One region of the Dendrosporobacter quercicolus genome, then DNA from elsewhere that is predicted to be linked to it. Evidence: a T-box and tRNA genes for the amino acid it is inferred to sense, from the RefSeq annotation. Region 1 holds a T-box; the other holds one or more tRNA genes.

Region 1 (12,064 bases):
CAACCAAACGAGACATATGGTCTATTTAGTGGCCACCACGCAAGTGAAAATTGTTGTACCCTTAGTAAGCAAGAGTGTCAGCGTAAATACCCAGGTACCGATTGCTGAGTATGTAGTAGTTGGTGAAGTGCCAAGCACCTATGTTCAATTTCCGTTTCCGATTCCGCATGAATTGCATGGTGATGAAGCAAGCAGCGAAAATGGCAATCCTTACTAGTAAAAACCATGGCTGAATTCAGACGCCTCGCAGCAAGCAGCTGAAATGAAGCGGCTGCGCGTTATAAATAACAAATATGAACGCCTCAAGGAGAGCTTTTTCCTAAGGCGTTTTTTGGTTCACCCTGAAGGAGCACCCCAGTTCTTTCCCCTGTCCCTGCTTATTCTTGATACTAACTGATATTTAGGTTAAAATTGTAGATGAAAAACGCATTTTTTGTTGAAGCAGGGAAAGGAGCGGTATATTGAAGATTTCTATTTGTTTTGGCAGCGCCTGCCATTTGCGTGGCGCATATGGCGTGTTGCATGCTTTTCAAGTTTTATTTGATAGATATAAACTTCCCGGGGACATTGATATGGAAGGGCATTTTTGCCAGGGGCGGTGTAATGAGGGTGTGGTGATAAAAATCAATGATGAAATCATCACCAATGTGAAAGTAGAGAATGTAAACGAAATATTTCAGCAAAAAGTGCTGAGGCTACTGGCATGCAAATAATTACAACCCGTAAGGTAAACTGTAAAGACTGCCACCGGTGCCTGCGGGTATGTCCGGTAAAAGCCATTGGCATTAACCGGGGGCGGGCGCGGGTACTTGATGATAAGTGTATATTTTGCGGTAAATGTGTGACAGAATGCCCGCAGCATGCTAAGCGCCTGATCAGCCATGTTCCGGCTATACAGGCCGCAATTGCCAGCGGCAGGAAGACTATTTTAAGCCTGGGATCGTCATTTTCGGGATTATTTCCTGAATATAGCACGAGTGAGCTTGTTTCGGCAATCAAATCGCTGGGCTTTCACCAGGTTGAGGAAACCGCGGTTGGCGCTGAAGCGGTTTCCCTGCTCTATAGAAATCTGGTGAAAAACACGGCACAAACGGTGATATCCTCCAATTGCCCGGTCATCGTGAATATTATAAAAAAATATTATCCGGAATTGACCGGCAACCTTGCTCCGGTAGTTTCACCAATGATGGCGCATGGACAGATTATCCGGCAGAGGTTTGGTCAAGATGCTTTTATTGTGTTTGCCGGGCCTTGTATGGCTAAGTTCTCTGAACACAATGAGCACCATTCGGTGGATGCGGTAATGACTTTTGTGCAATTGCGCCAGTGGTTAAACCGGCAAAAGCCTGAACAAAAGCAAATCGCCGCTGCGCCATATCAGTCCGAGCCGCTTAGCAATGCCAGATTTTTTTCACTGGCCGGCGGAATTTTAAAATCGTTTATGAATTTTGATTTGCTTGGTACCGAAATCATTGCTGTCGATGGCATTGAAGAATGTAAAGAGGTCTTCGGCAGCCTGGCAAGAGGGGAAATATCACCCCGGTTTATTGAGGCTTTTTCTTGCAAAGGCGGCTGTATCGGCGGGCCGGCCGGCGGCAGCGCGCAGCCAATGCCGGTTAGACGGCTTAAGGCAATTGATCATGCCAATTCTGTTGAACAGCAAGTAGTAAGGCAATTGCCTCAGGGTATTGATTTTTCCTGTGAGCATCTGCCCGAAGCAGTTACAGTGGCCGAACCCAGTGAAGAGGAAATCAAAGAAATATTACACCAGAGCGGTAAATTTACCAAAGTCGATGAAAAAAACTGTGGCGCCTGTGGCTATAATAGCTGCCGGGAGAAAGCGGCTGCTGTTTACAGCGGCTTGGCCGAAATTGAGATGTGCATGCCTTATATGCGGTCGAAAGCCGAGTCTTTTGCCAGTATTATAGTGGAACACTCACTCAATGGCATCATTGCAGTTAACGATAAAATGATCATTCAGGAAATTAATCCGGCGGCCCAGCAGATGTTCAATGGCAAGAAAATCATGGAAAAAGGGGATAGTCTGGCCGGGTTTATTGATTGCGCTGACTTTGCCGCTGCTTCTAATTTTGGCGATAAAGTGATCAGCAAACGTATTGAGTATCCGGAATATGGCATTGTTACAGAACAAATGATCGTTGGGGTACCCGAGCATAGTATTGTAATTGGGGTTATATCCAACGTGACCGATCAAGAAAAAAGAATGCAGGAATGGCAGAAAATGAAAGAAGAAACGGTTGCCAAGGCGACGGATATCATTAACAAGCAGATGCAGGTTGCTCAGGAAATTGCCGGACTGTTGGGCGAAACTACGGCCGAAACAAAGTCAACGTTAATTGAGATGATGCAGGTGCTTAAAGGCAGGGAGGAACAGTGATGCAGCGGCTCCATGCTGAGGTAGGAGTGACTCAGTTATCAAAAGACGGTGAAGAGTTATGCGGCGACAATGTTGTCATAGCCAGAACGCCGCAAGCAACGATTATTGTTCTTTCCGATGGGCTGGGCAGTGGTGTCAAGGCCAACATTTTAGCAACATTAACGACCAAAATTGCATCATCGATGTTAAAACGCGGTATTCCTTTGGAGGATGTTGTTAATACAATCGCGGAAACCCTGCCGGTTTGCCGGCAGCGTAAGATTGCGTACTCTACTTTACAGATTATCAAGGTTAAAGATAATGGCCTGGCGACAATTGTGGAATTTGACTGCCCGCCGACTTTTCTGATCAGGGATGGACAAGTCAGTAAGGTTCCGACACAGGTAAATGTCATTGGCGGTAAAAAAATAAAGGTGGGACGGCTGACTTTACTGGAAAACGATATCATAACGGCTGTTAGCGACGGGGTTATTCATGCCGGAATTGGCGGCCTGCTAAAGCTTGGCTGGGGCTGGAACGGCGTAGCCGATGAATTGAAAGCCTTATGCAAGACCGGACGTAAAGCATCCGATATAACCAATCAGCTAATCAAGTGTTCGGAAGGGTATTATCTTGGCCACCCGGGCGATGATTCGACTGCGGTAGCCGTCAGGGTTCACAAGGCCCGCTTTTTGACGCTGTTTACCGGTCCGCCCGCCGACTCCGGCAGCGATGAAGAGATTATCCGGCGTTTTTTAAATCAGCCGGGCCGAAAAGTGGTGGCTGGCGGTACTACTGCGAATATCGTAAGTAAAGTTACCGGCAAGCCTTTGACGGTGGATTTAGCGCTTTGCGATCAGCAAGTGCCGCCGATCAGCTATATGGACGATATCGACCTGGTTACGGAAGGAATTCTTACCCTTAATGTTGTTTTAGAACGGCTGAATGACGTTAAAAAGTTATATGAAACGGACAAATGCGACGGCGCTACGTTGTTGGCGCGCCTGTTGCTAGAAGCGGACATGATTGATATAATGGCAGGTAAGGCTGTAAATCCGGCTCATCAAAATCCCAATTATCCCTTTAAAATCAATATAAAATCACAAGTGTTAGCCAACCTGAAAGCTTTGCTGGAGGCCAAGGGCAAACAAGTTAAACTGGAGTGGTTTTAACCCTAAGGAGGAGAAGTTATGGCACTTATATCAATAGAAATCTGTATGGGATCAGCCTGTTATTTATTAGGTGGACAGGATTTACTCGAGGCAATTGAAGCTCTTCCGCCGGAAAAGAAGGCGCAAATAGATTTAAGGGGGGCCACCTGTCTTAAAGCCTGCTCAACAGGTCCTAATATTAAAATTGATGGCGCCCTGATGTCCAATGTAACGCCCGAACGGCTGTTAGAGATTATTGGCGAAAAAATGAACGGTTGACTATTCTTGTAAGCAGAGAGGAGTTTCTAGATGTCTCAAGTTACGGAGCTTGTTAAATTACGCCGCAAAGTCCTGACGGAAATCGCCAGAATGACTTTCACCGGAGAATTAATAGAAAATGTAAACAATATTCTTCATACTGTAGTAACCGAAGATGGACCGCGTTATCGCTGTTGCGTTCACAAAGAACGGGCCGTATTGCAGGAACGGATTAAATTAGCGCTCAGTCAGCCGGCTGAGGCTCTACTGGAAACAGCGGCGCAAAATGCCGTTGAGGGCGTTGTTGCCGATATGCCCATTCTTCAAGTGATACCGACAGCCTGCGATCAGTGTCCCATCGATAAATTTATTGTCACGAATGCCTGTCGTAATTGCCTGGCGCATCATTGTATCAACAGCTGTCCGAAAAAAGCGATCATGGTTGTGCAAAATCGTGCTTATATTGACAAGAGCAGGTGTGTTGAGTGCGGCCTTTGTAAAAAATCCTGCCCGTATGGCGCCATTATTGAGGTAAGCCGCCCTTGCGAAGGCGCCTGTGATCTTAAAGCGATTACCGCCGGCAGCGACCGGCGGGCGCAAATTAATTATGATAAATGCGTACAATGCGGCGGCTGTAAGTCGGCCTGTCCGTTTGGCGCTATCGCTGACCGTTCGGAGATCGTTCAATTGATCCAGGCTTTGCAGTCGGAGCAAAAAGTATACGCAATGGTGGCGCCGGCCTTCATTGGCCAATTTGGTGCCAAAGTCCAGGCGGGTCAAGTTGTCAGCGCACTTAGGCGAATCGGTTTTCATGAGGTTTATGAGGCTTCCTACGGGGCGGACATCGTCACCATTGAGGAAACTGCCGAGTTCCTGAAATCAGTGCCTGAGGCGCGGGCGTTTATGACAACCTCCTGTTGCCCGGCTTATGTCAGTATGGTGGAAAAGCATTTGCCGGATCTGGCGGGCGCTGTTTCGAGTACGGTTTCGCCGATGATTGCAACCGCCAAAGTGATCAAAGAACGTGACCCGGGAGCGATAACGGTCTTTATTGGGCCCTGTATTGCCAAAAAAGCTGAAGCTGTCCGGTATGCCGGAGTTGTTGATTTTACAGTAACCTTCGAAGAAGTGGCCTGCATGATGGTTGGCGCGGGAATAAATATTACCGCAATTGAAGATACTGAATATCAGACAACAGCTTCCTCGACCGGCAATGATTTTGCCAGAGCCGGCGGAGTCGTGCAAGCGGTGATCAAACATGCGGAAGCGATCGATGCCGGCGTTGAAATTAAAGCACACCGGGCGGAAGGCTTGAGCAATTGCAAAACAGCTTTGCTGCAAATGAAAGCCGGCAAGCTGGATGCGAACTTTTTCGAAGGAATGTCCTGCGCCGGCGGTTGTGTGGGCGGGCCGGGGATTTTAACAAATCCCAGAGTTACCGGGAAACTGGTGGAGAATTACGCTTTAAAAGCGGAATATAAAACCGCTTCAGATAATGAACAGGTAGTTCAGATTTTGCATAAAGGCGGGCATTGGCACGTAAAATAGAAGATTGACAAGTTTGGCGGATTTTTGTTATATTACACTTAAGTTAATAATTTAAATGTGATGAATGGAAGAAGTAATCAGGGATTGCTTTACAGAGAGCCGGGGGAGGCTGGAACCCGGCAGGCATACCTGACGAAATACACCCGGGAACAGCAGGCTTAAGATTTTGGCCAAGCCGGTTAGCCGCCGTTAAAAAGCTCCGAGAGTATAGTTTATATACCTCGACAAAGCGGCTTTATCGGCAATTTGGGTGGTACCGCGGGTTTTTGCCCGTCCCTGTTCAGGGGGCGGGCTTTTCTGTTTTTAAATATTCTAAGCAGCAATCAGGAGGTTTTGATGATGTCGGTACTGGACATTTTGAGAGAGCGTGGCTATATTGCCCAGATTACACACGAAAAAGAAATTGAGGATCTATTGTCCTCAGAGAGAATTACCTTTTATATTGGTTTTGATCCGACCGCCGACAGCCTGCATGTAGGCCATTTTTTAGGGTTGATGGTCATGGCCCATATGCAGCAGGCCGGCCACCGGCCCATTTGCTTAATTGGCGGCGGGACGGCGACGATCGGTGATCCCAGCGGTAAAAGCGATATGCGTAAAATGATGACCGCGGAAACGATTGAGCATAATGGAAATGCCTTTAAGCGTCAGTTTGCAAAGTTTATTGACTTTGATGATCATAAGGCCTTGATGATGAATAATGCCGACTGGCTGGCAAAGCTTAATTATATTGAGATTTTGCGTGAAGTTGGCGCCCATTTCTCCGTTAACCGGATGTTAACTGCCGAATGCTTCAAGCAGCGCCTGGAGCGCGGTCTTTCCTTTTTAGAGTTTAACTACATGATTATGCAGGCTTATGACTTTCTTGAATTGAACCGGAAAACCGGTTGTATCATGCAAATGGGCGGTGATGATCAATGGTCCAACATCTTGGCGGGCGTTGATCTGATCAGGCGTAAGGAAAGCAAGCCGGCCTACGGCCTTACATTTACGCTGCTTACCACAAGTGACGGACGCAAGATGGGCAAAACGGAAAAAGGCGCTCTATGGCTTGATCCGGAGAAAACCTCAGCTTATGAGTTTTACCAGTACTGGCGCAATATCGATGACGCCGATGTTGAAAAATGTCTGGCCTTGCTGACCTTTTTGCCGATGGAGGAAGTAAGACGGCTGGGCGCTTTGAAAGACCAGGAAATTAATATTGCCAAAAAAAGGCTGGCCCTGGAGGTCACTAAGCTCATTCACGGCGGTGAAGAGGCGGAAAAAGCCCGGCAGGCGGCTGAAGCACTGTTTGGCGGCGCCGGAGCGCTGGATCATGCGCCGAAGGCGGTAATCAGCCCGGCAATGGTCGGTACAAAATTACTGGATATTATGGCGGCAACCGGCATCGTTGCATCTAAAAGCGAGGCCAGGCGGCTGATTGCTCAGGGTGGGCTGTATATCGGCAATGATAAAGTAACTGACCCGGAGATGAAGCTGACTGCTGATTTATTTACCGATGACAGCCTGCTGATGCGAAAAGGCAAGAAGACTTATATCCGCATCGTCATTGCGTGATTTTTTGTCTGGAGGTTTTGCCAATTCCGCCATGTTATGGTAAAATAGTGGCTGATTTGGAGTAAAGGGGAGAAATGTATGTCAGGGCATTCTAAATGGGCAAATATAAAACATCGCAAGGGTAAAATGGATGCTGTCCGCGGTAAGATAACAACGAAAATCAGCCGTGAAATTACCGTCGCCGTTCGTCTGGGCGGCAGCGACCCTACCGGCAATATGAAACTTAAGCTGGCTTTAGCCAAAGCCAAAGCCAATAATATTCCCAAAGATAATATCCAGCGGGCCGTGCAAAAAGGGTTAGGCGCGCTGGAGGGCAGTTCTTATGAGGAACTGACGTATGAAGGCTATGGCCCCGGCGGGGCAGCCCTGCTGGTTGATATTCTGACCGATAACCGCAACCGCACTGCCGCCGACATCCGGCACTTGTTTTCGAAACATGGCGGCAATTTGGGTGAGTCGGGCTGCGTGGCCTGGATGTTTAAGCGCAAAGGACTGTTTGTTGTCGAACAGGAGGCCGCCCCGGATGAGGAAGCGCTAATGCTGCTGGCGTTGGAAGCCGGAGCTGAGGACTTTAAAACTGAGGATGACGTTTTTGAAATAACGACGGCTCCTGAGGATTTTGATCAAGTGCAGGAAGCATTGGAGAAAAACAATATTGAAACCTCGGTGGCGCAGATTTCTATGCTACCGGATACAACGGTTGAATTGCAGGGCGATGAGGCCGCCAAAATGATGCGGCTGATGGAAGCTTTGGAAGATCATGATGATGTTCAGGAAGTTTATGCAAACGTTGATTTTCCTGATGATATGATGTAAGCGGCAGGTCCCGTCAGGGACCTGTTCTTTATGAGGAGGAATCACAGCGCAATGTAAAAAAATGTAATAATTTGATGGAAAAAATTGAGATTAAAATAAAAGGGGTTTAAGTTATTATCGCGAATAAACAAAATATGGGAATGATATTCAGTGGCATTGCAATATCGTTTCCATGACATTTCAATTATATTTGAAAGACTGGGAAAGAGTAAAAATAAAAAGACTAAGAATAATATTGAAAAGCTGATCAGAAAAAACTGAAGGCTATAAAGACCCTTGAAATAAGGGCTTTTATAGCTTTTAGTTTTTTTATGTAGAAACATTATCCTTCCATTTGAGCGATAATATAAAAGCTTTGCAAGAAAATAAGAAGTAATTTTGCTGCATCTTTCCATGAGAGTTTTTTAGTATTAGAGTCAGTCCATAGTAAATTTGTCAAACTACTAAATATGTTTTCTAAACATTAGTAATTACCGTCTGTAAAACATTATTATACGAGAGGTAAGCTTTGATGGATTGGTATGCGCTTTTCGTTAAAACAGGAAAGGAAGATTTAGTTCAACAATGGCTTCGAATCTATTTTAATGAATCTATTTTATCTACCATTATTCCGCAGAGAAGGCTTATGGAGAGAAAAGGCGGAAAAGTAAAGCAGGTACTAAAAAAGATGTTTCCAGGTTATATTTTTTTTCATACTGAAATGAATATGGAAACTTATTATATGGTTCAAAAAATTCCACATGTTATTCGGATATTAAAAACTGGAGAGTATTACACAAAAATAGCAGAGGATGAAATGGTTTGCATTCTTAAATTGTTAGATCATGAAGGTGTGGTAGATTATTCCAAAATTTATATATTTAATTCCAAAATTTTTATCAAAAGTGGCCCCCTTAAAGGAATGGAAGGGATCATTATAGCAGTAGATAAGCGTAAAAATAGGGTTAAGGTACTGGTGAATTTCATGGGAGTGCCAAAACCAATTGATTTGGGCATTGAAGTACTTAGAAATTAAATCATGATAAACAAAATCATAAGGATATCTTTGGTGTTTCGGCCCATTAGATAATCTATGAGGTTATAGTTGTCGTATCGGTAGTGTAATATATTTTGCATGAAAGGTAAGAGTATGCCTTATTAATGGTGTGCTTTAATAATTGATAGAATTAATGAATAAGTATTACTATCAAACGTGGTAAAGAATTATCATATGCCAGCTTATTGTTAACTCTACACTCTAGCTGACGTAAAATTCTTTACCACGTTCTCTCTACTTAACCTGTGTAAGTTTCAAACTTTTTGTGTGCAGCTAATTCATTGAAAGAAGTAAATATTGTTATTCAGTTAATGATCGATTTGTTTGAAGTGAAGAGAAGGGATACAATTTATTATCGAGTTCATTGTAGTTCGGCGCTAGGTTCTTTTAAGCAATGGGTTGCAGGGATTGATTTAAAAACTAAAAATAGACATTCGATCAATTGCTGAAAAACATCTGATAAAACAGCGAAAACTCCTTAAATAACCGAATTATTTCTATTATTTGTGCTAAATAAAGCCAGTGGCAAAAGTGGAAGAGGTGATCTGATGAATCAGCAAGGCTCTTATCAGATTAATACAATTTCAAGTTGTGTTGAAGCAGAAATAAGTCGTTTGAAAGCTCAAGTTGAATTGTTTTGGGACAAGGAATTTAAGCATTATATTGAATTTGGTTTGAGCGATGGAATGTTAATCGCCGAGCTTGGTTCAGGTCCAGGATTTGTCACGGAAAAAATATTGGGCAGATTGCCCAATACAAAAATTACAGCTATAGAGATTGATCCATTCCTGGCGGATTATGCCCGGAAATATTTGTCTCAAAAAAAGTTTAGTCAAGTTGAAGTGCTTCAAAAATCAATAATGCAAACTGGATTAGCCGAAAATTTCTTTGATTTTGCGGTTATACGATTAGTCTTAGAACATTTACCTGATCCTGTTAATGCTGTTCGCGAAGTATTTCGAATATTAAAACCCGGGGGGAAAGCGATATTCGTTGATAATGATTTTGAAATGCATATAATGACCTATCCAAATATTTTAGAGCTGAGAGAACTCTATGATGCCTACTGCAGATCCCGGTATGCGGAAGGCGGTAACCCCAAAATTGGCCGGGAACTACCTAATATTCTTAAAAGGGGTGGGTTTTCTAAAGTTGATTTTGAAATTATTAATGCGCATAGCGAAATAGTTTGTGAGGAAATATTTTTTAAATCCGAGGGGATCGGTATTCCAGTAAAATTGGTACAGGACGGTTTCTTATCAAGTAAATCTCTCGGAAAAATTTCCATGGAATGGAGAAATATGCTTAAAGATGAAAATCATTCTATTCTTCGGCAGTTATATATAGGAATTGGTGAAAAGTTGGTGTGAAAGGAGAATATAGTATGATGAATGCTAATCTACATGTTTATCAAAAAAATATTGAAAACAAAGTAAAGAAAGTACTTGCGGGAATAGTAAACAACACAAGTTATCCCTTGAATTTTGATAAAAGTTTCTCAGAGTTAGGTATTAATTCGGTGCTGGCGGTTGAATTAGTGGAAGCGGTCAATCAAGAATTGGAAATTGAGTTAGGAATTGAAGTGGTTTTTGATTATAGCAATGTCAAAGATTTGGCAAATCATATAGCAAATCAATACCATATAGCAAATGGTGCAAATAAGGGAAAAGCTTATAAAAAATACAGTGACATAAGTAGTCACGAAGTTATTGAACAGGAATTGAAAAAAATAATAGCTGATTTATTAAGGGATAGTACCCTGGATTTAGACAAGAGCTTTTTAGATTTGGGTATTAACTCAGTATTGGCTGTGGAATTGATAGAAGCAGTCAATCAAAAATTCGAAATTCAACTAGGAATTGAAGTTGTTTTTGATTATAGCGGGGTCAAGGAGTTAGCTCAAGTTATTATTAGTCGCTATGGTGAAGAATGGCGACAGAAAAATGGTAAACGATCTGCCGGTTATAATCATTTGTTAAGGGAAAGAAGCCTGGGAATAAAAAAAGCAATTTCAAGCGAAGAAAGTAATAACAATCAGGCATTTCTTGTAAAAGAACGAGATTCAATAGCAATAATAGGTATCTCAGGCAAATTCGCCGATTCAGACACAATTGAAGAATTCTGGGATCACATTAAGTCGGGGCATAGCTGTATAGCGGTAATTGATCGCAAAGGCTGGGACGAAATTAGCTATTTCCATCCGGATTTTGCCCAAAAGAATAGATCGGTCAGTAAATGGGGTGGTTTACTAAGAAACATTGACAGATTTGATCCCGCATTTTTTGATATTTCACCGCGGGAAGCGGAAAGAATGGATCCGCAGCAGCGATTGTTCTTAACAGAAGCATTTAAAGCTTTTGAAGACGGGGGATATTCCGCCCAACAGCTATCGGGGACAAAGGTAGGGGTTTTTGTTGGTGGTCGAACCTCGGATTATAAGGAACAAACATTGAATCAGGAAGAGATAAATTCTCAAACATTTTTAGGCAATGACATGTCAATTTTAGCGGCAAGAATTTCATATTTTTTAAATCTTAAGGGACCAAGTCTTGCTGTAGATACTGCGTGTTCATCATCATTGGTAGCCATCCATCTGGCTTGCAATAGTCTCCTTAAAGGAGAATCAGAAATTGCGTTAGCCGGTGGAGTTTTTATTATTAGCTCACCGGAATTTTATGTCATGACCTCAAAAACAGGCATGTTGTCACCTGATGGCCAATGTAAAACCTTTGACAATAGTGCGAACGGGATCGTAGTTGGAGAAGGTGTCGGGGCTGTAGTATTAAAGCGGTTAGAATCAGCAATTAGGGACGGGGATCATATTTATGGCGTAATTAAAGGTTCTGCCATAAACCAAGATGGGAAGACAAAAGGTATTACTTCACCAAGTATGCTTTCCCAAAAAGCATTGATATATGAAGCATATAAAAATGCTGCTGTTCATCCCGAAACAGTTAGCTATATTGAAGCACATGGCACAGGGACTAAATTAGGCGATCCAATTGAAATTAAAGCCTTATCAGAGGCATTCCGGATGTTTACTGCTAAAACTCAATTTTGCGCCATCGGATCGCACAAACCAAATATTGGACATACTATAATGTCAGCCGGAATTGCAGGTGTTTTTAAAATCTTAATGGCGATGAAATATAAAATGCTTCCTCCAACTATTAGTGTCGAAAAGATTAATGAGCATATAAATTTTAATGAAAGCCCCTTTTTTATAAATACTAGACTTACTGAATGGAAAAGCAGTGATGGAAATCCTTTACGTGCAGGGGTAAGTTCGTTTGGATTTAGTGGTACGAATTGTCATGTGAT
Region 2 (12,064 bases), on a different contig from region 1:
TGCGGATTTTTATTTCCAGGGCGGTAACCTTTTCCACCACCCCGGCGTTTTTGGCCAGAATGACAACGCCGGAATCACGGGCGGCCTTGTATTCCATTCCTGTTCCAACAATCGGCGCCTGCGTCCTTAACAGCGGAACAGCCTGACGCTGCATGTTGGCGCCCATCAGCGCCCGATTCGCATCGTCATTCTCCAGGAAGGGGATCATTGCCGTCGCAATTGACACCACCTGCTTGGGCGATACGTCCATATAATCGACGCGCTCGGCCGGGACAACAATCGTTTCATCCTTATAACGGACGGTAACGCGGGCTTCTTTAAACCAGCCTTCGTCCGTCAGCTCCTCATTGGCCTGGGCAATAACCACTTCATCCTCTTCATCAGCCGTTAAATACCGGACATCTTCGGTAACGATATGACGGTAACGGTCGACTTTGCGGTAGGGCGTTTCCATGAAGCCAAATTCATTAATCCGTCCATAAGTGGAAAGTGAGCCAATCAGCCCGATATTGGGGCCTTCCGGCGTTTCAATCGGACACATCCGGCCATAATGGGAATGATGGACGTCACGCACTTCCATGCCGGCCCGTTCACGGCTTAATCCCCCCGGCCCCAGTGCGCTTAAGCGCCGTTTATGCGTAAGCTCGGCCAGCGGATTGGTCTGATCCATAAACTGAGACAACTGACTGGAGCCAAAAAATTCTTTAATCGCGGCGACCACCGGGCGAATATTAATCAGCGCCTGCGGCGTAATCACATCGACATCCTGGATGGTCATCCGTTCCTTAACCACCCGCTCCATCCGGGACAGTCCAATCCGGAACTGGTTTTGCAGCAATTCACCAACCGAACGCAGGCGGCGATTGCCCAGGTGATCGATGTCATCGGTGTTGCCAAAGCCGTCCATCAGATTAAGCAGGTAATTAATTGACGCAATGATATCATTGCGGGTGATTGTACGGTGCGTATAAGGCAGTTTCGGCGTACAAATCATTTTCACCGGGGCGCCGTCTTTTGTTTTAACTTTCACTTCAATTAAGCTGTCGCCGTCAAAAATACCGTTCTCAGCCAGTTTTTCGAGAACCGGTTCTTCCAATACTGTCCCTTCAGGCACAATAATCTCGCCGGTTTCCTGGTCAACAATCGGCTGATAAAGCGTTTTTCCCATCAGGCGCCGCCGCCAGCCCAGCTTTTTGGTTAATTTATAACGTCCCACCGTCGCCAGGTCATAGCGCTTGGAATCAAAGAATAATGACTCCAGGAGCTGAGTGGCATTGTCAACTGTCGGCGGTTCTCCGGGACGCAGTCTTTTATATATTTCGACCAGAGCCTCTTCCCGGGACGCCGTGTTGTCGCGTTCCAGAGTAGATCTGATGCGGGTATCATCATGAAACAGTTCGGCAATTGCGCCATTGGTGCCATAGCCAAGCGCCCGGATAAGCACAGTGGCCGGCAGTTTACGGGTTCTGTCCACCCGGACTGAAACGACATCATTGGCATCGGTCTCCAGTTCCAGCCAGGCGCCCCGGTTAGGTATTACCGTAGCGTTAAATAGTTTTTTGCCGCTGGTATCAATCGTTTCGCCATAATAAGCGCCGGGAGAACGTACCAATTGGCTGACAATCACCCGTTCAGCGCCGTTAATGATGAACGTTCCATTGTCAGTCATCAGTGGGAAATCACCCATAAAAACTTCTTGCTCTTTGATTTCACCAGTCTCACGATTAATCAGCCGGACATTCACCCGGAGCGGCGCCGAATAAGTAACATCACGTTCCTTGCACTCTTCCACCTCGTATTTGGGCTCACCCAAATTGAAGTTCTCGAAGGATAACACCAAATTACCGGTAAAATCCTGGATAGGCGAAATATCGTGGAAGATCTCCTGCAGCCCTTCCTTCAAGAACCAAGTGTAGGAATTTTTCTGAATTTCAATGAGATTAGGCATGTCCAGTACTTCTTTAGTTTTTGCAAAGCTGTACCTAACTCTTTTGCCCACCGGAACAGGATTGAACATTAAATCCTTCACCCCTTAGCCCAAATTGACTAAAACTTACACATAACATCATGGCAGTCAGTAAATAATAAATGTAAGGCCATACTGCCAAAAGCGGCTGCAGCTTAGCCCAAGCCACACTAGTACCTTGTCAGTTCTAAAACGGCGGGATAATGGCGAGGCTATCTTTCGCAGCACAAGGCGGAGGACGGAGGCATACAGGAGTATGCCGACCGACAACAACGAAGGGTTGCTGACAATAGACCGTCAATATTCACAGGATTAGGGCTGATAAAGTACTAGTACCTTAGCCGCTCCTGTCCGCCGCCATTAAAGAGGCTTGGAACTTGGAGCGGCTTAATCAGCGGATAAAACGAAAAAGGCAAGGCTCCTCATTTAAAATCAAACCTTGCTTTTTTAGTCTGAATGAAAGAATCCGTTTCATCCTCCATTATATTACTATTTCCTGCCAATCGTTAAGTTATACCTTAATCAAAAAATTTTCGAATTCTTAATGCAACTTTTATTCTAAAACAAATGCTGGTTGCAGATTGTCAAACATGTCGCATTTAAGAATATTATCACATTAGACTTATTTTGTCAAGAAAATAAAACCAAAATTACCAAAAAATAAAGGGTACCACTGCGGCACCCTTTATTTTTGCAATAACCTGCATTAAGTATTAAATTACTTAATTTCGGCAGTCGCGCCAGCTTCTTCAAGCTTTGCTTTTAAAGCATCGGCATCTGCTTTGGAAACTTTTTCTTTAATTGCTTTTGGAGCACCGTCAACAAGCTCTTTCGCTTCCTTAAGACCAAGACCGGTAATCTCGCGAACAACTTTAATTACATTGATTTTGCTGCCGCCAGCACTGGCAAGCACAACATCAAACTCAGTTTTTTCTTCCGCGGCAGGAGCAGCGCCGGCGGCGGGAGCAGCAGCCAAAGCTACAGGAGCGGCAGCGGATACGCCGAATTTTTCTTCCAGAGCTTTCACCAGTTCGGATAATTCGAGAACAGTCATGCTCTCAATTGCCTGCATAATTTCTTCTTTATTAGCCATTTTACATGTACCTCCAATATATTCGATAAAAATTTATTTTGCTTAATTAAGCAGATTCTTTTTGTTGGCGTACTGCGTCAAGCGCATACACCAGATTGCGGATAGAGCCTTGCAGAACATTGACCAGACCGGCAATCGGCGATTGCATGCCAGCCAGCACCTGGGCAATCAGTACTTCGCGCGGCGGCAGGGCAGCCAGGGCTTTCACGCCTTGGGCATCGATCACCGAACCTTCAACAATACCGGCTTTAACTTCCAGCACTTCAAGCTTATTTTCTTTCACAAAGTCAGAAATAATCTTAGCCGGAGCAACCGGGTCGGTAAACGATATGGCAAGGGCGGTCGGCCCTTCCAAATGAGCATCCAAACCTTCAAGACCGGCTTCTTTTGCCGCAATCCTGGTCATTGTGTTTTTTACCACACGGTATTCGACGCCCGCTTCACGCAGTTTCCGGCGTAAATTGGTATCCTGAGCTACGGTAAGGCCACGATAATTGGTAAGTACGGCCCCTTTGGCATTAACAAATCTTTCTTTCAGTTCAGCAACAATTGCTTGTTTTTCTGAGGTTACAGCCATGAGAATCCACCTCCTTTCAACCTATAGTTAGGAATTGCGCAAAACAAGCGGTCATACATGAAAAAGACCTCCCGGCAGTATTCACCGGAGGTCGTTATGGCAAAACCATGATTATCCCCGGCCTCGGCAGGCGGACAATGTCCTTTAAACAATACCTGCTGTCTACAGCCTTAAAAGCGTTATTCATTTGTTTGCAAAAATCAGCGTTAATTGGTCTTGCCGGAGGCTTTTAACGGATTTACCTTGATGCCGGGGCCCATTGTAGTACTCATGGTGATTGAACGCATATACTGACCTTTGGCCGCGGCAGGTTTTACTTTAATCAATGTATCGATCAGGGTGTGGAAGTTTGCTAAAAGCTTCTCACTATCAAAGGACACTTTACCAATAGGCGCATGGATATTACCAGCTTTATCGGTACGGTATTCAATTTTCCCTGCTTTAATTTCATTTATTGCCCGGGTGACATCCAGCGTTACGGTTCCCACTTTGGGATTTGGCATTAAGCCTTTTGGACCAAGAATTTTCCCCAGGCGGCCCACTGTACCCATCATATCCGGGGTGGCAACAGCCACATCAAAATCCGCCCAGCCGCCCTGAATCTTTTGCACAAGATCATCAGCGCCGACAAAATCAGCGCCGGCGGCTTCCGCTTCCTTAACCTTTTCGCCTTTGGCAAACACCAATACACGCTTGGTTTTACCAGTACCATGCGGGAGCACTACCGCCCCGCGGACCTGCTGGTCGGCATGTTTAGGATCGACCCCCAGTTTGACGGCCACCTCGACGGTTTCATCAAATTTAGCGGTAGCTGTTTTCTTAACCAAATCTACTGCTTCTTCGGCTTCATATACTTTATCTTCAAGAAGTTTAGCGGCTTCCTGATACTTTTTCCCAAATTTCGGCATTACAAATTCCTCCTGTTGTGGTATTAGCGGAACTTCCTCCCACCAGGCATGCATTATAGACAGCTTAGTCGATAATGTCAATACCCATACTGCGGGCAGTGCCTTCAATCATCCGCATAGCGGCATCGACACTGGCAGCATTCAAATCCTGCATTTTACTTTCGGCGATTTCACGCACTTTGGCGCGCTGAAGTTTGGCAACCTTCTTTTTGTTAGGTTCACCTGATGCGGTTTCAAGTCCGGCGGCTTTTTTAAGCAAAACAGCCGCTGGCGGGGTTTTGGTGATAAAAGTAAAAGAGCGATCCTCAAATACTGTAATCTCGACAGGGATGATCAGCCCAGCCTGAGCGGCTGTTCTTTCATTGAAGTCCTTAACAAAAGCCATAATATTAACACCAGCTTGACCGAGCGCAGGACCGACCGGAGGCGCTGGAGTAGCTTTACCTGCAGGAACTTGCAACTTAACAAGTTTAACAACTTTCTTAGCCATTTATTTATTACACCTCCTTATATTAATCACTTATATCTTCTCTACTTGCGTAAAATCCAATTCAACTGGAGTCTCGCGTCCGAACATGTTGACAAGAACCTTAAGCTTGCTGCGGTCAGGATATAACTCGGTAACAGTAGCTGTCCAATTCTCAAAAGCACCTGAATTAATGCGCACATGTTGAGAAACCTTAATATCAATCTTTGGTTTTAGCTCTTCCATGCCCATTGCTTTAAGAATACGTTTCACTTCAGCTTCAGTGAGCGGGATAGGTTTCGTGCCGGAACCAACAAAACCAGTTACCCCTGGCGTATTGCGAACCACATACCAGGACCGGTCGTTGACAATCATCTCAACCAATACATAACCGGGAAAAACCTTTTTCTTGGCAATCTTTTTCTTGCCGTCTTTAATTTCAACTTCATCTTCCATCGGCACAAGCACCCGAAAGATTTCGTTTTCCATTGCCATCGAATGAACTTTACGCTCCAGGTTGGCTTTTACCTTATTCTCATAACCGGAATATGTATGGATTACATACCAATTTTTTTCGGATTCCATCGCCTTAAGGGACGCCTGCTTACGTCCCCCACCCCCTTAGCCGGCTTATCGTAAAATCAAATGCAATAATTCATTAAACAGGGAATCAACTAGCCAAATCAATATGGAAACTGTTATGACAGAAACAAATACTATTCCTGAATACGAAATAAGTTCCTGTCTAGTCGGCCATGATACTTTTTTCAGTTCGGCTTTTACTTCCCGGAAAAATTTTTTCCAACGCGAAGTAGTCCCTTGCACAGCTGTTTCTTGAGCAGCCATTCTTCTTCACATCCCCGTAGCGTACTGCTATTGAGCTTAAACACAAAGTATACTGGCAGGGGCAGTAGGACTTGAACCCACAACCAACGGTTTTGGAGACCGCTACTCTACCAATTGAGCTATACCCCTACTTATATTAATGCAAGTAACAAATCATTTATTTTGTTTCTTTGTGTAAAGTATGTTTTTTACAAAATTTGCAGTACTTATTGAATTCCAATCTATCCGGGTCGTTCTTTTTGTTTTTATTGGACTGATAATTGCGTTGCTTGCAATCCACACAGGCCAATGTTACTGCATTGCGCATCTTTTGCACCTCTCTTACCTGTAAATATGACAAGTCTTCAAAATGTCACTAATATAATCTAGCATACTTATATCGCCCTGTCAATAGCCCACGGGGCCGGGCATGTTATTTTTCCAGCTTAACCCTGTTGGGTAAAATCAGGATAACAGGCAGTTGCATTGCCGCGCTCAGCAGGACAAGTCACTTTATAAATATTTCCATTTGCAGGCCGTTTTATTCATGCCGCGCCTTCCCCGGGTAAGGTCGGCCGCGCCCGGCCCGCCGCGGCTTCTCCCGGCAAATACAGAACGTCCGGCGCGATACTGCCGCCAAGCTTCAATACAGCAAAAAAACCCCGAAGCACGAGGTTTCATCAACGATGTGGTGGCGGCGCAGGGATTTGAACCCCGGACACTGCGGGTATGAACCGCATGCTCTAGCCAACTGAGCTACGCCGCCAAATATGTGGAGCTAGTGACCGGGATTGAACCGGTGACCTTATCCTTACCAAGGATACGCTCTACCGACTGAGCTACACCAGCATATAAGCTTGGTTGCGGGGGCAGGACTTGAACCTGCGGCCTTCGGGTTATGAGCCCGACGAGCTACCAACTGCTCCACCCCGCGATAAATGGTGTATGGTGGATGGGGTTGGATTCGAACCAACGAAGGCAGAGCCGGCAGATTTACAGTCTGCTCCCTTTAGCCACTCGGGAACCCATCCGTATGGAGCTGGCGAGAGGAATTGAACCCCCAACCTGCTGATTACAAGTCAGCTGCTCTACCAATTGAGCTACACCAGCATGTCGCTTAACACAAGATATATTGTATATCACCTGATACATTATGTCAATATAAATTTTACTAAATCAAGAAATTTGGTTGCGGGGGCAGGACTTGAACCTGCGGCCTTCGGGTTATGAGCCCGACGAGCTACCAACTGCTCCACCCCGCGATAAACAGCATTACCTGGTGACAAGATATAATATTACCACAACTTATTATAAATGTAAAGCCTTTTTAAAAAGTAATTTTATCCAGCAACAACAGACACGTCCTAGCCGGCAGCGACAGAACAAACAGCGATTATCTGACAAAAAAATAATAATACGAAAATGCCGCCAAAACAAAGCGGTAATAAGCAAATGCCGCCAATGAGGAATTGTTTAGAAACCGGAGAAACCAAACCACCGATATGTAGGCCACGACAAAAGCCACGACAAAACCAATGGCAAACATATTAAGTTCGTTGATACTCAGTTTATCCCAAACTTTTAGTAAATCATACAAACAGGCGACCATCATTAAGGGAGCCGCGATAATAAAGGAAAAATCGGCGGCGGCTTTGCGGCTGAGACCAAAAAAAAGGCCGCCCGCAATTGTTGAGCCGGACCGGGAAAAACCCGGCCAAAGGGATAAAATCTGAAACAAACCAACCCAGAAAGCCTGTTTAACACTGATCGAATCAACATCCCGGGTCAGCACCCGGCTGGAGGTTTTCTCCGCTGCCAGCATGAATGCCCCACCCGCTACCAGGCCAATAATGACAGTATAAGGTGAAAATAGATAGGTTTTGATCACTCCATGCAGCAAAAAACCGACCCCCATCACCGGAACAATTCCGGCGATTACGTGCTGGGCCGTCAGGCCGCGTCTATAAACGTTCAAGCGCTGTGGTCTCAGCATGCTTACATATTTATCACGATAGATAAACAATACCGATAATATCGCCCCTAACTGGATGAACACTTCAAATACACTGGCAATTTCACCTTCAAAATTTAGCATTGAGCCCACAATAATCATATGTCCGGTTGAAGAAACCGGCAAAAATTCAGTAAGACCTTCCACAATACCGATGATTACGGCAATCACATTATCACTCATCAGGTCACATCCTTTTTAACAAAATCCCCGCAAAACGTTTGTTTAAACCCGCAACCGAACAGTCCGGGCGCTAGGCCGGCAGCATCAGCAGAGAATCAACTTCCGCGCTTGCAGGCCACTATTCATATCGCTAATCGCCAAAACAAATATTGATTGCCCGGGCGTCAGCAACCAAATCTCCTTCAACCGGCACATTCCCCGGTTTTCCGGCAATGTCCGCCAAGGCCAGCGTAACAATTCGGTTAGCCTGCAAAGCTACCATACAGCCGGTCTGACCAGTCAGCAGGCACTCAACCGCGGCTACGCCGTAGCGGGTAGCCAGAACCCGGTCAAAGGGCGTCGGGCTGCCGCCCCGCTGCAAATGCCCTAAAACAGTGCATCTGGACTCCACGCCGGTCAACCGTTCAATGTCGCGGGCCAATTTTTCGCCAATGCCGCCTAAGCGAATGCTCTCACTACTGCCCTCAGCCGCCTTAACACCAACCATTTTTCCCTGCAGCGGCCGGGCGCCCTCTGCAACCACAATAATGCTGAATAGTTTTCCATTCGCCCGGCGTTCGGTTATTTTTGCATTCACAGCGGCCAGATTATAGGGGATTTCCGGAATTAAAATGCAGTCCGCTCCGCCCGCCAAGCCGGAATGCAAGGCAATCCAGCCGGCATACCGGCCCATAACCTCCAGTACCATTACCCGGTGATGCGACTCGGCAGTAGTGTGCAGGCGATCCAGCGCATCTGTGGCTACACTTACCGCCGTATCAAAACCAAACGTACGCTCGGTGCCGGGAATATCATTATCAATTGTCTTAGGCACGCCGATCACCGGCAGGCCCAATTGGCCAAACTCAGCGCCAATCCGCAGCGTTCCGTCCCCGCCAATGACGACCAGCGCTTCAATTCCCTTGGCCGCCAGATTGGCCAGAGCCTGGCCTGATAAATCGGCATAGACAACTTCATCTTCTTTATGTAAGCGATAGTTGAAGGGATTATCACGGTTGGTAGTACCCAAAATCGTCCCGCCGCGCGGCAAAATGCCGGAAACAGAACTCACAGCCAATGCCTCCAGCTGGTTTTCCACCAGCCCGCCAAAGCCGTTTCGCATGCCCCAGACTTCTATTCCATTACCGGCTGCGGTCTTCACCACAGCCCGGATAACGGCATTGAGTCCCGGACAGTCCCCGCCCCCGGTCAAAACGCCAATACGTTTAAATTCAGCCATAACTGCCTCCCGCCTGCTATTTCAGCCTAATTCTAAATCTTTACTAATTCTTTATACGCCAAAATATGGTGATTATCCTTTGTGGATAGAAAATGCATTTAACCGCAAAGTACGCGAAGGACACAAAGGGAACGCAAAAAAACAAATAAAAAAAGATGGCACCCCTTAGGATGTCATCTAATCGTCATCACCGTCAATACAATCACACAGTTCGTGCAATTCCCGGTTTAATCCGGTCAAGCCCCTGTACATGCCGCGAATCTCCGTATCATCACCGCGATTGTCAAGATACCGCTCCAATTTACGCTTAACCCGCTGCAGGGCATTATCAATTGATTTAACATGACGTTCCAGTTCAACAGCAATCTCCTGATAAGATTTGCCATCAAGGTAAGACATAAGTACTTTCCATTCCAAATCACTCAGAATCTGGCTCATCTTGGCCTCAATATCAATAAATTCCTCACGGCTGATCACGAGCTCTTCAGGGTCAGATATCTTGGAACCGGATAACACATCCAGCAGAGTCCGGTCAGAATCCTCATCATAAATAGGTTTATTCAACGACACATAGGAGTTCAGGGGAATGTGTTTCTGCCTGGTAGCTGTCTTAATGGCAGTAATGATCTGCCTGGTCACACAGAGTTCGGCAAAAGCCCGAAAGGAAGACAGTTTATCATTGCGAAAATCCCTGATGGCTTTATACAAACCAATCATACCTTCCTGAATGATATCCTCCCGGTCTGCGCCAATCAAAAAATATGATCTGGCCTTAGCCCGAACGAAGTTGCGGTATTTGTTAATCAAATAATCCAGCGCGACTGTGTTGTCGTTTTCTTTGGCATCTGCCACAATTTCTTCATCAGTCATATTCTCAAATCCACCGTATGACTCGTATTGAGTGTTTAGCCGCATTGCACCGCCTCCTCATTCCTCAATCTGGCTGTATATCGAACCTGCAGTTAAAAACAACTACAAAAAGAAAATGCGCTAAAGCGCTTGTTTTACAACACATATGCCATGTTTCTTCAAAGCAAATTATACCCTAGGGCGTTAAAGTAGTCAAGCTTAACTTGTCCGCATCCTATTGTTACCACTTGCGGCCCGCCGCGTTTTAGCGGCCGCGCCTTAATTCGTTTAAGCGTCTGGCCACATCGCCATCCAGCCGATTTTCCAGTTCATGCCGGCGGCGATGATGTGCCGAGTCGGCGAAACGGTCCCGTATGACTTTATTCACCCGTTTAACATCTTTTAGCAATTCCCGGGCCGAAATGCGATAGGCCCCCACCCCCAACACCAGCATTTGCTCAGCGCCGTCCGAAGTGGCGACATAAACCGCTTCGCCCCGCCTTACCAGATCATAGGCCAGTTTCTCAATACAGCTGTCGGCTGTCGAGCCTTCTTCTGTAAAAATCACGGTAATCCCCTGAGCGATCTGCCGGTGCATTTGGCCGCCTGCGACAAAATGAGCGTCAAACACCACGACTACCTGATAATCCATAAATGCTCCGTAATGGGCCAGAATATCCACCAATCTGTCGCGGGCGTGTTCAAGATTATCTTGAAGGGCGGCTAACTCCGGCCAGGCATTCATAACGTTATAACCATCGACCAAAAGATGATCTTTTCCAGCTGATTTCATTTATTTACTTCTCCCATTAGTGTTCCGCCACAAAAGAGGGAATCTGCGTGCCAAATTTTACAATCGTGTGGTCAGGCAGGTACTGATCCTTGGACAATATCTCTCTCTTTAGCTCGCGTCCCGCCGAACGCACCACCCTGACTGTCGTAATTTCATAACCCGGTTTTCCCTGTTTGTCTACTTTGGTTTCTCCCAGATACATCGTTGCGTCCTGCTTTTTTACTACCTCCGGCGGGATAATCCGCTGCTCCAGCGAGATCACCTCAACTGCCGCCGCCGGCCGCTCCCTGCCGAATAAACCGACAACCAATTGATCGCCGTTAACCTCAGCGATAATCATCACCGGCGACTTGGCCGTATTGGTAAATTTAAAATCCAATACGCCGAAAACCACTGTCGCATCCCGGCCGAGCGGCACATAGCCAAGCGGCTTGGAATGATTATAACGTTCGGTAATCGCTAAATCAGCCAGCAAAACCGCATTATACAAAGTGGAGGAAACCTGACAGATTCCACCGCCAATCCCCGGCACCAATTCACCGTCCACCAATTCCATTGCTTCTTTAAAGCCATAGTTTTTTTCTCTCGGCCCGACAACCTCGTTAAAAGAAAAGGCCTGGCCGGGGTACACAATATGACCATTGATTTTATTTGCAGCCAATTTAATATTCGTACTGCGATTTACATCCTGGGAATTAAACCGGGTGGAATAATTGCTTAACATTTCACGAATACCGGTACGTTGGATATCGCTTACCGTAATTGCCGGATACAGCGGAGTAACCGGCAGAGCCACACCGCTGACATCCGGTTTTTTCAAGGCCTGCACTACCAGAGGCCGGAGTACTTCAACCTCAAGCTTGCGCCCCTGCTCCTGGGGCACAACGCCGCCGGTAAGCAGGCTCAAGGCCGCATTGCGCGGCGGACGCTCAATCGATTCCCGCCAGACCTCAACCAGTTGTTCCAGCTTACTCTCATTATACTTCACCTTTACCGGAATGCGATAGCCTTGATGACCGGCTATGTAGATATTTTTCAATTTTTCCCACAGTGAACCGCGGCGCCCGTAATTCCAGGCCTCATCCACAGTGGCCTCAATGTCAAAATCAAAATCAATGCTTTGGGCATCAATTTTAAATACCGTATCGCCATAATAAATATCAATTGCTTTTGC

Evidence for each region. A T-box is a leader RNA that pairs with one kind of tRNA and senses whether it is charged. The one in region 1 lies ahead of tyrS (tyrosine--tRNA ligase), so its partner is inferred to be a tRNA-Tyr.
Region 2: it encodes a tRNA-Tyr, which carries the amino acid that the T-box ahead of tyrS (tyrosine--tRNA ligase) is inferred to sense. The anticodon was not compared.

The regions. Positions count from the first base shown of each region.
Region 1 is NZ_FNHB01000001.1:83,578-95,641, forward strand. It holds gene yunB (sporulation protein YunB) at 1-217, shown strand, start outside; partial or broken gene BLR06_RS00370 ((2Fe-2S) ferredoxin domain-containing protein) at 456-713, shown strand; gene BLR06_RS00375 ([Fe-Fe] hydrogenase large subunit C-terminal domain-containing protein) at 704-2,398, shown strand; gene BLR06_RS00380 (SpoIIE family protein phosphatase) at 2,398-3,549, shown strand; gene BLR06_RS00385 (NAD(P)H-dependent oxidoreductase subunit E) at 3,568-3,807, shown strand; gene BLR06_RS00390 (4Fe-4S dicluster domain-containing protein) at 3,838-5,334, shown strand; T-box leader at 5,386-5,615, shown strand; gene tyrS (tyrosine--tRNA ligase) at 5,674-6,891, shown strand; gene BLR06_RS00400 (YebC/PmpR family DNA-binding transcriptional regulator) at 6,970-7,707, shown strand; gene loaP (antiterminator LoaP) at 8,219-8,722, shown strand; gene BLR06_RS00415 (class I SAM-dependent methyltransferase) at 9,292-10,113, shown strand; gene BLR06_RS00420 (SDR family NAD(P)-dependent oxidoreductase) at 10,128-12,064, shown strand, end outside.
Region 2 is NZ_FNHB01000006.1:159,506-171,569, reverse strand. It holds gene rpoB (DNA-directed RNA polymerase subunit beta) at 1-2,017, opposite strand, end outside; gene rplL (50S ribosomal protein L7/L12) at 2,685-3,059, opposite strand; gene rplJ (50S ribosomal protein L10) at 3,106-3,636, opposite strand; gene rplA (50S ribosomal protein L1) at 3,843-4,544, opposite strand; gene rplK (50S ribosomal protein L11) at 4,609-5,034, opposite strand; gene nusG (transcription termination/antitermination protein NusG) at 5,065-5,595, opposite strand; gene secE (preprotein translocase subunit SecE) at 5,641-5,856, opposite strand; tRNA gene BLR06_RS12690 (tRNA-Trp) at 5,910-5,985, opposite strand; gene rpmG (50S ribosomal protein L33) at 6,014-6,163, opposite strand; tRNA gene BLR06_RS12680 (tRNA-Met) at 6,525-6,601, opposite strand; tRNA gene BLR06_RS12675 (tRNA-Thr) at 6,609-6,684, opposite strand; tRNA gene BLR06_RS12670 (tRNA-Met) at 6,694-6,769, opposite strand; tRNA gene BLR06_RS12665 (tRNA-Tyr) at 6,782-6,866, opposite strand; tRNA gene BLR06_RS12660 (tRNA-Thr) at 6,870-6,945, opposite strand; tRNA gene BLR06_RS12655 (tRNA-Met) at 7,022-7,097, opposite strand; gene BLR06_RS12650 (undecaprenyl-diphosphate phosphatase) at 7,229-8,029, opposite strand; gene BLR06_RS12645 (6-phosphofructokinase) at 8,160-9,248, opposite strand; gene sigH (RNA polymerase sporulation sigma factor SigH) at 9,426-10,163, opposite strand; gene BLR06_RS12635 (NYN domain-containing protein) at 10,363-10,890, opposite strand; gene BLR06_RS12630 (VanW family protein) at 10,907-12,064, opposite strand, start outside.